2 regions of the Burkholderia pseudomultivorans genome follow, and region 2 is predicted to be linked to the other one. Evidence: predicted binding sites of a transcription regulator. Region 2 holds the regulator's gene; the other holds the start of a gene.
The links. Region 2 encodes LexA, which represses DNA repair genes until DNA is damaged. Its sites were predicted from a motif close to ACTGTATNNNNATACAGT; they were not measured.
Positions count from the first base shown of each region.

Region 1: the regulator LexA is predicted to act here: its motif matches at 3,442-3,459, upstream of WS57_RS22930 (PA0069 family radical SAM protein).

Region 1 covers NZ_CP013378.1:2,289,727-2,296,776, reverse strand. The annotation lists gene rimM (ribosome maturation factor RimM) at 1-67, opposite strand, end outside; gene rpsP (30S ribosomal protein S16) at 110-364, opposite strand; gene WS57_RS22940 (PQQ-dependent sugar dehydrogenase) at 519-1,658, shown strand; gene WS57_RS22935 (NINE protein) at 1,768-2,235, shown strand; gene WS57_RS22930 (PA0069 family radical SAM protein) at 2,248-3,414, opposite strand; gene WS57_RS22925 (Lrp/AsnC ligand binding domain-containing protein) at 3,528-4,016, opposite strand; gene WS57_RS22920 (D-amino acid dehydrogenase) at 4,162-5,448, shown strand; gene WS57_RS22915 (electron transfer flavoprotein subunit alpha/FixB family protein) at 5,696-6,631, opposite strand; gene WS57_RS22910 (electron transfer flavoprotein subunit beta/FixA family protein) at 6,647-7,050, opposite strand, start outside.
Region 2 covers NZ_CP013378.1:3,069,904-3,076,953, forward strand. The annotation lists gene WS57_RS26545 (DUF2939 domain-containing protein) at 1-404, opposite strand, end outside; gene WS57_RS26550 (hypothetical protein) at 434-769, opposite strand; gene lexA (transcriptional repressor LexA) at 797-1,444, opposite strand; gene WS57_RS26560 (sulfate ABC transporter substrate-binding protein) at 1,717-2,754, shown strand; gene cysT (sulfate ABC transporter permease subunit CysT) at 2,871-3,767, shown strand; gene cysW (sulfate ABC transporter permease subunit CysW) at 3,764-4,711, shown strand; gene WS57_RS26575 (sulfate/molybdate ABC transporter ATP-binding protein) at 4,725-5,786, shown strand; gene WS57_RS26580 (CysB family HTH-type transcriptional regulator) at 5,844-6,770, shown strand.

The sequences.
Region 1 (7,050 bases), 780 kb from region 2:
GCTTGCGGACGAATGCGCCGAACGACGCTCGCCCGCGCCTTGCGTTACCGGAATCGTGATCCGACATCAATACACCTCACAGCCGGCACGACCGGCACACCGCGCCATGTCAGGCAGCCGGCTGCGCCTTTTGCGCTTCCTTCACGAGACGCTGGACGGTCGGCGACAGTTGCGCGCCAACACCTTGCCAGTACGTCAGGCGATCCTGGGCGATACGCAGGGCTTCGCCCTTCGTCGCGACCGGGTTGTAGAAGCCGACGCGCTCGATGAAGCGGCCGTCACGACGGTTGCGCGAATCGGTAGCGACGATGTTGTAGAACGGGCGCTTCTTCGAGCCGCCGCGAGCCAGACGGATGATAACCATATGAAATCCTTCGGGAAAACCGGGTTCGAAACTACTGAAACACGCGATTATAGCTGGAAACTGGAGGTACAACAAACACTTACGCGCAAAAAATCCGCGGGCGACCTGCGGGCCGGGCATACAATCGTCGTGTTCGCGACCGTTTCCCGCCGCCATGCCGCTCCTTCGCGCCGCCCTCCCGCGCCGCGCGCAGCACCGCCTCGCGGGGCTGCTTGCCGGCCTTGCCTGCCTCGCATCCGCCACGTGCGCCGCCGCGCCGCTGCCGGTCGGCGAACTCGTCGTGCCGCCCGGCTTCCACGTGGACGTGCTGACCGATGCGGTGCCGAGCGCGCGCGAAATGGCCTGGTCGCCGCGCGGCATTCTGTATGTCGGCAGCCGCGAAGGACGCGTGCATGCATTCGTGATGCACGAGGGCCGGATCAGCGCCCACCACGTGATCGCATCCGGGCTCGACATGCCGGTCGGCGTCGCGTACCGCAACGGCGCGCTCTATCTATCCGCGGTGTCGCGCATCCTGCGCATCGACCACGTCGACGACCGCCTCGCCAACCCGCCCGCGCCGGCGGTCGTGACCGACGCGCTGCCGACCGAGCACCACCACGGCTGGAAATTCATTGCGTTCGGCCCGGACGGCAAGCTCTACGTGCCGACCGGCGCGCCGTGCAACGTCTGCCTCGCCGATCGGAGCCGCTACGCGATCATCGCACGCATGAACGCCGACGGCAGCGGACGCGAGGTGTTCGCGCGCGGTGTGCGCAATACGGTTGGCTTCGCATGGCACCCCGATTCGCGCGAGCTGTGGTTTACCGATAACGGTCGCGACATGATGGGCGACGACGTGCCCGACGACAAGCTCAACCGTGCGCCGCACGCGGGCCTTGATTTCGGCTTTCCGTATTGTCATGGCGGCGACACGCCCGACCCCGAATTCGGCAGCGCCGACGCGTGCCGCCGCTATGCGCCGCCCGTGCTGAAGCTCGGCGCACACGTCGCGGCGCTGGGGATGCGCTTCTATACGGGGCCGATGTTCCCTGCGTCGTACCGCAACAACGTGTTCATCGCCGAGCACGGCTCGTGGAACCGCAGCACGAAGGTCGGTTATCGCGTGGTGCGCGCGGTGGTGTCCGCGGACGGCAGCCACGCCCGGCAGACACCGTTCGTCACCGGCTGGCTGCGCGCCGACGGCACCGTATGGGGACGCCCCGCCGACGTGCTGCCGCTGCCGGACGGCTCGCTGCTCATCAGCGACGATTACGCCGGCGCCATCTACCGCGTCACCTATGCGGCACCTTGACGCAGGCCAGGGGTGACCGGGCCCGACCGGGCATCGTAGAATGCGTGCCGGGCCGCGCGCCCGCGCCGGCCCGCCGGCTGCCCATGCCAACGACAATACGCCGCCATCCATGTCCAGCAGCACCGCCCCTTCCCGCCGTTTCCGCTCCAAGACGCTCACCGCCGCCCTCGCGTTCCTGCTCGGCTCGCTCGGCGCGCACCGCTTCTATCTGTACGGCTTTCGGGACGTATACGGCTGGGCGCACCTGCTCGCGACGCTGGTCGGCATCCCCGGCTTCCTGCTGCTCGCGGCGACCCAGCGCAGCGCCGGCCTCGGCTGGTGGCTCGCGGTGCCCGGCGCGATCTCGCTGCTCGCCGCGTTCCTGGCCGCGCTCGTCTACGGGCTGCGCCCCGACGAGAAGTGGGATGCGCAGTTCAATGCCGACACCGGCAAGCACAGCCGCTCCGGCTGGACGGTGATCTTCATCGTCATCTTCTCGCTGCTGATCGGCGCATTCCTGCTGATGACCGCGCTCGCGCTGTCGTTCCAGACGTATTTCGAGTCGCAGGTCGAAGCGGCGAAGCAGCTTTCGCAATAAGCGCCGCGCCGCTCAGAACAGGCTCAGCTGCATGTCGTCGCGCGACTTCGCGACGGCCGCCCGGACGGGGCTACGCGGCGCTGCCGCGACACTCGCCGATGCGCCGCGAAACTGCGACAGATCGAGGATGCCGTGGCGGCGCTCGTTCAAGCCGAGCCGCTTGACCGCCTGGCGGAAGCGCTGCCTCAGCAGGTCGGCCCAGATCCCCTCGCCCTTCATCCGCTTCGAGAAATCCGAGTCGTAGTCCTTGCCGCCGCGCATGTCGCGCACGCGATTCATCACGCGCTCCGCGCGATCGGGGAAATGCGCGGCCAGCCAGTTCTTGAACAGCGGCGCGACCTCCCACGGCAGCCGCAGGATGATGTAGCTCGCATGCGTCGCGCCGGCTTCCGCACACGCCTCGAGCACGCGCTCCATATCGGGCTCGGTGACGAACGGAATCATCGGCGCGATGCTCACGCCGACCGGCACGCCCGCGTCGCGCAGCGCGCGGATCGTGCGCAGCCGCCGTGCCGGCGTCGCCGCGCGCGGCTCCAGCGTGCGGGCAAGATCGGCGTCGAGCGTCGTGATCGTGACGGCGGCCATCACCTGCCCGCGCTCGGCCATCGGCGCGATCAGGTCGAGATCGCGCTCGATCAGCGACGATTTCGTGATCGCCGCAAACGGCAGCCCGTGGTCGTGCATCACCTGGATCACGCCGCGCGTGATGCGCAGGTCGCGCTCGACCGGCTGGTACGCGTCGGTATTGACGCCCAGCGCGATCGGCTCCGGGACGTAGCGCTTGCGTGAAATCTCGCGCTCGAGCAGTTCGGCCGCGTTGATCTTCGCGTAGATCCGGCTTTCGAAATCGAGCCCCGGCGACAGGCCGAGATAGCTGTGCGTCGGCCGCGCGAAACAGTAGATGCAACCGTGCTCGCAGCCGCGATACGGATTGAGCGACACGCTGAACGGAATGTCCGGCGACTGGTTGTGCGTGAGTATGCTCTTCGCGCGCTCCTCGAACACCTGCGTGCGCAGCGGCGCGGGAAGGTCAGCATCGTCCGACTCGTGCGTCCAGCCGTCGTCGACGGCTTCGCGCAGCGCCGTCTCGTACCGTCCCTGCAGATTGTCGACCGCACCGCGCCCCTTGCGGGGCTCGGGCGGCGCTATCGGAAATTCGTTGTCGGACCGATCGTCCATATGCCCACCCGTTCGCCTGCGCCCAATACTGGATATTTATACAGTATTGGGCGCAGCATGCCAAGCACGGGATAAGGGGTCCGACGCGGGGCCCGGCGTACGCCGTCAGGCGCTCATTCGCCGACGGAGATCGTCAGCGTCTCCTTGATTTCCTCCATCACCACATAGCTCTTCGACTGCACGGCGCCGGGCAGCTGCAGCAGGATGTCGCCGAGCAGCTTCCGGTAGTCGGCCATCTCGCCGATGCGCGCCTTGATCAGATAGTCGAAATCGCCCGACACGAGATGGCATTCCAGCACCTCGTCGATCTTCATCACCTCGCGGCGGAACTGCTCGAACATGTTGCCGCCCTTGTGGCCAAGCGTGATCTCGACGAACACGAGCAGCGCCGCGCCGAGCTGGGCCGGATCGACGCGCGCGTGATAGCCGGTGATCACGCCGTCGCGCTCCATCCGCCGCACGCGCTCGATGCACGGCGTGACAGTCAGTCCGACCTGTTCCGCGAGGTCCTTCATCGCCATCCGGCCGTCGTTCTGGAGCAGCTTGAGGATGCGCCGGTCGAGCTTGTCGAGCGTGCGTACGGGCTGACGTTGCGTTCTCATTTGTTTCTGCTGAAAACCTAAAAAATACGATAACAAAACCTACACATTCGACAATACCATAGCGCAAAAAACTAGATCAGATAGAGGTTACACGGAGACGCAGGTGCGCCCGGCCTCGACCTGATTCCTTCCATCTGGAGCAGCTATGCGAGTCGTCATTCTGGGCAGCGGTGTGGTGGGCGTGGCGAGCGCGTATTACCTCGCACGCGCCGGTCATGAAGTCACGGTGATCGACCGGGAAGCCGGCCCGGCGCTCGAGACGAGCTTCGCGAACGCCGGCCAGATCTCGCCGGGTTATGCGGCGCCGTGGGCTGCGCCCGGCGTGCCGCTCAAGGCCGTCAAGTGGATGTTCGAAAAGCATGCGCCGCTCGCGATCCGCCTCGACGGCACGCGCTTCCAGCTCCAGTGGATGTGGCAGATGCTGCGCAACTGCACGGCCGAGCGCTATGCCGTGAACAAGGGCCGCATGGTCCGTCTCGCCGAATACAGCCGCGACTGCCTGCAGGCGCTGCGCGCCGACACCGGCATCCAGTACGAAGGCCGCACGGGCGGCACGCTGCAACTGTTCCGCACGCAGCAGCAGCTCGACGGCGCGGCGAAGGACATCGCCGTGCTGCAGGAAGCGAACGTGCCGTTCGAACTGCTGTCGCCGGCCGAGCTGAAGAACGCCGAACCGGCGCTCGCCGCCGTGTCGCACAAGCTGACGGGCGGCCTGCGCCTGCCGGGCGACGAAACGGGCGACTGCCAGCTGTTCACGACGCGCCTCGCCGCGCTCGCCGAATCGCTGGGCGTGAAATTCCGCTACAACACGCCGATCGACGCACTCGCAATCGCGGGCGGCAGGATCGCCGGCGTGCAGTGCGGCAGCGAGACGGTGCGCGCTGACGCGTACGTCGTCGCGCTCGGCTCGTACTCGACGAACTTCATCGCGAACCTGATGAAGATCCCCGTCTATCCGCTGAAGGGCTATTCGATCACCGCGCCGATCGTCGATGCGGCGGCCGCGCCGGTGTCGACCGTGCTCGACGAGACCTACAAGATCGCGATCACGCGCTTCGATCAGCGGATCCGCGTCGGCGGCATGGCGGAGATCGTCGGCTTCGACAAGACCCTGCGCGCGGCACGCCGCGAGACGCTCGAAATGTGCGTGAACGACCTGTTCCCGGGCGGCGGCGACACGTCGAAGGCGACGTTCTGGACGGGCCTGCGCCCGATGACGCCGGACGGCACGCCGATCGTCGGCCGCACGCCGGTGTCGAACCTGTTCCTGAACACCGGCCACGGCACGCTCGGCTGGACGATGTCGTGCGGTTCGGGCCAGCTGCTCGCGGATCTGATCTCGGGCAAGAAGCCGGCGATCCAGGCCGACGACCTGTCGGTGCACCGCTACCTGAAGGATGTCGCGGGCCAGACGCGTCCGGCCTACGCATAAGCCGCGACGGCCCGCATGCGGGCCGGTCGGTGCGACAAACCAGGCGCCCTCGCGGGCGCTTTTTCGTTTTTGCGGCCTGCCTGCTGCCGATCGGCGGCGGAACGAAGTTTTCATCGACGCGCGCCGCTGGCGCACTCGCGCGTGACGCGTCTCGTTCTTTTGTCTTCTGCCGATGCCGATGGCACAAAAAAAGGGGCGCTCGTCGCGCCCCTTGTTTCGTGTGCTTACCGCTGCAGCGTCAGGCCGCTCAGCCGAGTTCGCTCACGAGTTCCGGCACGAGCGTGAACAGATCGCCGACGAGGCCATAGTCGGCCACGCTAAAGATCGGTGCTTCGGGATCCTTGTTGATCGCGACGATCACCTTCGAATCCTTCATGCCGGCCAAATGCTGGATCGCACCCGAGATGCCGACCGCGATGTACAGCTGCGGTGCGACGATCTTGCCGGTCTGGCCTACCTGATAGTCGTTCGGCACGTAGCCCGCGTCCACTGCCGCGCGCGAAGCGCCGAGTGCGGCCGACAGCTTGTCCGCCAGCGGCTCCAGCACCTTCGTGTAGTTCTCGCCGCTGCCCAGACCGCGGCCGCCCGACACGATGATGCTCGCGCTGGTGAGTTCAGGACGGTCCAGCTTCGTCACCTCACGGCTCACGAACTGCGACTTGCCTGCGTCTGCCGCGGCTTCGATCTTCTCGACCGATGCGCTGCCGCCTTCGGCCGCGACCGGATCGAAACCCGTCGCACGCACCGTGATGACCTTGATCGGGTCGCTCGACTGCACCGTCGCGATCGCGTTGCCGGCGTAGATCGGGCGCTCGAACGTGTCGGCCGAATCGACCGCCGTAATGTCGGAGATCTGCGCGACGTCGAGCTTCGCGGCGATACGCGGCGCGATGTTTTTACCGTACGCGGTTGCCGGCGCGAGGATGTGCGAATAGTCCTTCGCGATGTTCAGCGCGGTTGCTTCGACGTTTTCCGCGAGGCCCGCTTCGAGCTGCGGCGCGTCGGCCAGCAGCACCTTCGCCACGCCGGCGATCTTCGCGGCCGCATCGGCTGCGCCCTGCGCGTTGTGACCCGCGACCAGCACGTGAATGTCGCCGCCGATCTTCTGCGCCGCCGCCACCGTGTTCAGCGTCGCGGCCTTGATCGACGCGTTGTCGTGTTCTGCAATTACCAGAATCGTCATTTCTATCCGCTCCCTTTACAGCACCTTGGCTTCGGTCTTCAGCTTCTCGACCAGCGTCTTCACGTCCGGCACCTTCACGCCGGCCGCGCGCTTCGGCGGCTCGGCCACCTTCAGCGTCTTCAGACGCGGCGCGACGTCCACGCCGAGGTCTTCGGGCTTCACCGTTTCCAGCGGCTTCTTCTTCGCCTTCATGATGTTCGGCAGCGTCACGTAGCGCGGCTCGTTCAGGCGCAGGTCGGTGGTGACGACTGCGGGCAGTTGAAGCGACAGCGTTTCCGCGCCGCCGTCGACTTCACGTGCCACCGTCGCCTTGCCGTCGGCGATCGTCACCTTCGAGGCGAACGTCGCCTGCGGCAGGCCTGCCAGCGCGGCGAGCATCTGGCCGGTCTGGTTCGAATCGTCGTCGATCGCCTGCTTGC
Region 2 (7,050 bases):
GGCGCCGACCATTCGGGCGGGCGCTCGCCCGGATTGCCGCGCGGCGGCAATCCGCTCATCAATGCGGCCACGCCTTCCGGCGTCGCATACGCGTCGACCAGCGGGCCGATCAATGCGGACCCGATCAACGCCCCGATCACCGCGAACGGATTGTCTTTCTTCACCGCGTCGATCCGGCGCATCAACTCTTCCGTGACCTGCTGCTTCAGGCTGATGCGCAGCGACGGAAAATCGACATATTCGCTGACGGCCTGCGCATCACGCGCATCGACCGCCGATTTCAGGCGATCGAGCGCGATATACGGCGACGCGTACGCATAGCCGATCGCCGCAACGACGACGACGGCCATCACGACGATCAGCAGGGGTTTGAGCCGCGACGTGCGGCCCGGGGATTGCGTCACGATACCTCCGGTGCGGGACGGTTCCGCAATCAGAGACCGCCTTGCGCGGCAGAACGTTCCTCGGCGATGCAGCGATCGATCATCCGGCACACGGCGTCGATCGTCCCGACCATGATCAGCCGCGAGCGGCCGTGATAGACGCGCACCGGCGCGCGGCGCGCCGGTTCTGCATGATTCAGGCCGGCGTTCAGCGACACCCGCGCGAAGGCGGGCAGCGCCGACGGCAGCAGCGACGCCTGCCGTTCGACTGCGACTTCTTGGCCGGCGGGCGCCGCAGCGGTGAGCGGCGCGCAGGGCGTGCGGCCGCGCAGATGGCGCAGGCGACCGAATTGACGGAAAGGCAGCAGGCGGGCAAGGCGTTCCATGATGTTCTCCTGAGCGAGACGGATGGGTCAGAGTTCGCCCGAGCGGATCAGCCCGACGGCGATGCCTTCCAGCGCGAATTCCGCACTGCCGGCCTTGACGAAGATGTTTTCGTAATCGGGGTTCTCCGCGATCAGCTCGAGGCCGCCCGGCCGGCGCATCAGGCGCTTGACCGTGACGTCGTCGCCCAGACGCGCGACGATGATCTGCCCGTCCTTCGCTTCCGTGCGCTTCTGCACCGCGAGGAGGTCGCCGTCGAGAATGCCGGCGTCGCGCATCGACAGGCCGCGCACTTTCAGCAGGTAGTCGGGCTTGCTCGAGAACAGCGCGGGATCGCACGCGTAATGCTGCGAGATGTGCTCCTGCGCGAGGATCGGGCTGCCGGCCGCGACGCGGCCCACGAGCGGCAGCGACAGCTGCATCAGGCCTGCGTGCGGCAGCGTGAACTGGTGCGGCGCATCGTCGATGCCGAGCAGGCGGATGCCGCGCGACGCACCGGCGGCCAACTCGATCACGCCCTTGCGCGCGAGCGCGCGGAGGTGCTCCTCGGCCGCGTTCGGCGAACTGAAGCCCAGCTCGGCCGCGATCTCGGCGCGGGTGGGGGGGAATCCGGAGCGCTCGATCGCGCGGCGGATCAAGTCGAACACTTGCTGCTGGCGGGCGGTGAGTTTGGTCATGGTTCAACTGTATGGATAGACAGTGAGCTGTATTTTTATACAGTACTTCGCGAATTTCAAGTGTTACGTGAAGTTCGACGCGATCGCGCCGGTTCCGATGCGATTTCGCGACGCCCGGACGACGGTTCGTCCGCCGCAACCGTCCATCCGTGCTGCGTTAGCACTTTTGAGTATTAAAAAATGAGGAACGATTATTTTTAATCATGTAACCCGTTCGATAGACTGGCCCGACATCGCAATACCGACTACACGACAACACTGGAGAACCAAGGATGGTGAAGCGCACGACGGGGCTGGTGAGCGGGGCGGGCCGCTTGATTGCAACACTCGCGCTGGGTACGGCGGCGGTGCTGGGCGTCGCGACGCACGCGCAGGCCGACACGACGTTCCTGAACGTGTCGTACGACCCGACGCGCGAGCTGTACCAGGATTTCAACCAGGCGTTCGGCAAGGAGTGGAAGGCGAAGACCGGCGAGACGGTCAACTTCAAGCAGTCGCACGGCGGCTCGGGCGCGCAGGCGCGCTCGGTGCTCGACGGGCTGCAGGCCGACGTCGTGACGCTCGCGCTCGCCTACGACATCGACGCGCTCGCGAACAAGGGGCTCGTGAACAAGGACTGGCAGAAGCGCCTGCCCGACAACGCGTCGCCGTACACGTCGACGATCGTGTTCCTCGTGCGCAAGGGCAACCCCAAGGGGATCAAGGACTGGGACGACCTGACCAAGCCCGGCGTGTCGATCGTCACGCCGAACCCGAAGACCTCGGGCGGCGCGCGCTGGAACTACCTGGCCGCATGGGCGTACGCGGTGCACAAGCCGGGCGGCAACGAGCAGACCGCAAAGGAATTCGTCACGAAGCTGTACAAGAACGCGGGCGTGCTCGATTCGGGCGCACGCGGCGCGACGACGAGCTTCGTGCAGCGCGGGATCGGCGACGTGCTGATCGCGTGGGAGAACGAGGCGTTCCTGTCGATCAAGGAATTCGGCCCCGACAAGTTCGAGATCGTCGTGCCGTCGGTCAGCATCCTGGCCGAGCCGCCCGTCGCGGTGGTCGACAAGGTGGTCGACAAGAAGGGCACGCGCAAGCTGGCCGAGGCCTACCTGAACTTCCTGTACAGCCCGCAGGGCCAAGAGATCGCGGCGCGCAACTACTACCGGCCGCGCTCGAAGAACGTACCGGCGGAGCTGACCAGGCAGTTCCCGAAGCTGAAGCTGTACACGGTCGACGATACGTTCGGCGGCTGGACGAATGCGCAGAAGACGCATTTCGCGGATGGCGGCGTGTTCGACTCGATCTACAAGCCGCAGTAACACCATAACGACAGCGGCGCGCCACGACAGCGCGCCGCATTGCCGCCGCCGCCGGCGCGACCTGTCGCGCCGGCGTTCGCGTCGGACCCGTGTGAATCACCCAGCAAGAGCATCCGATGAGTACGTACACCTTTCGCAAGCCGAGCGCGCTGCCCGGTTTCGGCGTGACGCTCGGCATCACGGTGGCCTATCTGAGCCTCGTGGTGCTGATTCCGCTTGCCGCCACGTTCCTGAAGACCGCGACGCTGTCGTGGGACCAGTTCGTCACCGCCGTCACGTCGCCGCGCGTGCTCGCGTCGTACCGGCTGACGTTTTCCGCGGCGCTCGGCGGCGCGCTGATCAACGCGGTATTCGGCTTTCTGGTCGCGTGGGTGCTGGTGCGCTACACGTTCCCGTTCAAGCGCATCGTCGACGCGATCGTCGACCTGCCGTTCGCGCTGCCAACCTCGGTCGCCGGCATCTCGCTCGCGGCCGTCTATGCGACCAACGGCTGGGTCGGCCAGTACCTGGCGCCGCTCGGCATCAAGATCGCGTTCACGCCGGCCGGCGTGCTGGTCGCGCTGACCTTCATCGGGCTGCCGTTCGTCGTGCGCACCGTGCAGCCGGTGCTCGAGGATTTCGAGCGCGAGCAGGAGGAGGCCGCCGCGTGCCTTGGCGCGTCGCGCTGGCTGACGTTCCGCCGCGTCGTGCTGCCGGCCGTGCTGCCGGCGCTGCTCACCGGCTTCGCGCTCGCGTTCGCGCGGGCGCTCGGCGAGTACGGCTCGGTGATCTTCATCGCGGGCAACGTGCCGATGAAGTCGGAAATCACCTCGCTGCTGATCATCACGAAGCTCGAGCAGTACGACTACGCGGGCGCGACCGCGCTCGCGGTCGTGATGCTGGTCGTGTCGTTCCTGATGCTGCTGCTGATCAACTCGCTGCAGTGGTACCTGCAGCGCAGGACCAGCAAGGGCGCAAGCGGGCCCGCACCCGCGATCGCCGCCGCCGCCGCGACCGCAGGAGGCCAGCGATGAACCGGGAGTCCACCGCCGTGTTGAACACCCCGTCGTCCGCCGCGCGTGCGCGCGCCGCGAAGCAGCTCGATCCGGTCAGCGAGTCGCGCACGGTGCGCTGGCTGCTCACCGGCATCGCGCTGGCGTTCCTCGCGTTCTTTCTCGTCGTGCCGCTCGCCGCGGTGTTCGTCGAGGCGCTGCGCAAGGGCGTCGGCTTCTATCTCGAATCGCTCGCCGACCCGGACGCGTGGGCGGCGATCAAGCTGACGCTGACCGTCGCCGCGATCGCGGTGCCGCTGAACCTCGTGTTCGGCGTGTGCGCGTCGTGGGCGATCGCGAAATTCGAGTTTCGCGGCAAGGCGCTGCTGACGACGCTGATCGACCTGCCGTTCTCGGTGTCGCCGGTGATCTCGGGCCTCGTCTACGTGCTGCTGTTCGGCGCGCAGGGCTGGCTCGGCCCGTGGCTGCAGGATCACGACGTGCAGATCATCTTCGCGGTGCCGGGCATCGTGCTCGCGACGATCTTCGTCACCTTCCCGTTCGTCGCGCGCGAGCTGATTCCGCTGATGCAGGCGCAGGGCAGCGACGAGGAAGAGGCCGCGCGCGTGCTCGGCGCGTCGGGCTGGCAGATCTTCCGCCGCGTGACGCTGCCGAACGTGAAGTGGGGGCTGCTGTACGGCGTGATCCTCTGCAATGCGCGCGCGATGGGCGAGTTCGGCGCGGTGTCGGTCGTGTCCGGCCATATCCGCGGCGTCACCGACACGATGCCGCTGCACGTCGAGATCCTGTACAACGAATACAACTTCGCGGCGGCGTTCGCGGTGGCGTCGGTGCTCGCGCTGCTCGCGCTCGTCACGCTCGCGCTGAAGCTGCTCGCCGAGCGCCATCTCGCCGCCGAGCTGTCCGGCGCGCGCGACGCCGTTCCCGCACATGCCGGCCCTGCCGCCATTTCGTCGAAATCGTAAAGAGGCAACCAGAATGGGTATCACCGTCCGTCACCTTCAGAAGCGCTTCGGCGATTTCACCGCGCTCGACAACGTGTCGCTCGACTTCGCGCCCGGGGAACTGGTCGCGCTGCTGGGGCCGTCCGGCTGTGGCAAGACCACGCTGCTGCGCGTGATCGCGGGCCTCGAGCACGCGGACTCGGGGCAGGTCGTGCTGCAGGGGCTCGACGTCGCGTCGGTCGGCGCGCGCGATCGCCAGGTCGGCTTCGTGTTCCAGCATTACGCGCTGTTCCGCCACATGACCGTGTTCGAGAACGTCGCGTTCGGGCTGCGCGTGAAGCCGCGGCGCGAGCGGCCGTCGGAAGCCGCGATTCGCGACAAGGTGCACGAGTTGCTGAAGCTCGTGCAGCTCGACTGGCTCGCGCAGCGCTATCCGTCCGAGCTGTCGGGCGGCCAGCGTCAGCGGATTGCGCTGGCCCGCGCGCTCGCGGTCGAGCCGAAGGTGCTGCTGCTCGACGAGCCGTTCGGCGCACTCGACGCGAAGGTCCGCAAGGAGCTGCGCGGCTGGCTGCGGCGCCTGCACGACGACCTGCACATCTCGACGATCTTCGTCACGCACGACCAGGAAGAGGCGCTGGAAGTCGCGGACCGCATCGTCGTGCTGAATCGCGGCCGCGTCGAGCAGGTCGGCAGCCCGCAGGACGTCTACGATCATCCGCAGAGCGCGTTCGTCTACGAATTCCTCGGCGCCGCGAACCGGCTGCCGGGCACGGTCGCCGGACAGGGCTTCGTCGCCGAGGGCGCGGCCGCGCCGATCGCCGTCGACGCCGATTTCGCGGGCCCTGCGAACGCCTACGTGCGGCCGCACGATCTGCAGCTGTGGCCGGTGAGCGAGGCCGGGCATCGGGACGGCATCGCGGTCGACGTGCGCCGCGTGATTCCGCTCGGCGGCTCGGTGCGCGTCGAGCTCGAGGCGCGCGCCGGCGGCGCGCTCGAGGCGGAGCTCGATCGCGACGCGTGGCGCGCGCTCGCGCTGCAGGTCGGCGACGGCGCAACCGCCGTGCCGCGCGCGGTGCGCGTGTTTCCGGCGCGCTGACGTCGCCCGGGTTTCGATCATCCCACATCAAACAACGACAGCCCAAGAGGCATACCCATGAATTTTCAGCAACTGCGCTTCGTGCGCGAGGCCGTACGCCAGAACATGAACCTGACGGAGGTCGCGAACGTGCTCTACACGTCGCAGTCGGGCGTATCGAAGCAGATCAAGGATCTCGAGGACGAACTCGGCGTCGACATCTTCATCCGGCGCGGCAAGCGGCTCACCGGCCTCACGGAGCCGGGCAAGGCGGTGCACCAGCTGATCGAGCGGATGCTGCTCGACGCCGAGAACCTGCGCCGCGTCGCGCGCCAGTTCGCCGACCAGGACAGCGGCCACCTCGTCGTCGCGACGACGCACACGCAGGCGCGCTATGCGCTGCCGAAGGTGATCCGGCAGTTCACCGACGTGTTCCCGAAGGTGCACCTCGCGCTGCGGCAGGGCAGCCCGCAGCAGATCGCGCAGATGATCCTGAACGGCGAGGCCGATCTCGGCATCTCGACCGAGGCGCTCGACCGCTATCCGGACATCGTCACGTTCCCGTGCTACTCGTGGCATCACACGGTGGTCGTGCCGAAGGGGCATCCGCTGGTCGGCCGCGAGAACCTGACGCTCGACGAGATCGCCGAGTATCCGATCATCACGTACGACCAGGACTTCACCGGCCGCTCGCACATCGACCAGGCGTTCGCGCAGGCCGGCGCGGTGCCCGACGTCGTGCTGACCGCGATCGACGCGGACGTGATCAAGACCTACGTCGAACTCGGCATGGGGATCGGCGTGGTCGCCGCGATGGCCTACGATCCGCAGCGCGACACGGGCCTCGTCGCACTCGACACGCAGCACCTGTTCGAGGCGAGCACGACGCGCGTCGGGCTGCGCAAGGGCGCGTTCCTGCGCGCCTATGCCTACCGGCTGATCGAGATGTTCGCGCCGCATCTGAGCGAGACCGAGATCGCCGCGCAGCTGCGCGAAGCCGTCTGAGCGCAGCCGGCCGCGCGCCGCGCAGCGTGATGCGCACCGTGCGCATGTTACCGGCGCGCATCGCAGCGGCCGCCCGCCGCTCCGAATAAACCCTAAATATTGATCAGACGGGTTGCGCGCCGGCGCGAATCGGTCCAGCATACCTTCACGCCGCCGGCTTCCCGCCGGCGGTGGCGCGTCAACGACAGCGCGCGCCAGGCAGTCGGCCGTCTGCCTTGCTTTCCTTCCTTGGTACCGACAGCAGCATCGATGGCCATTGTCCGGGTAGTGTGGCGCAAAC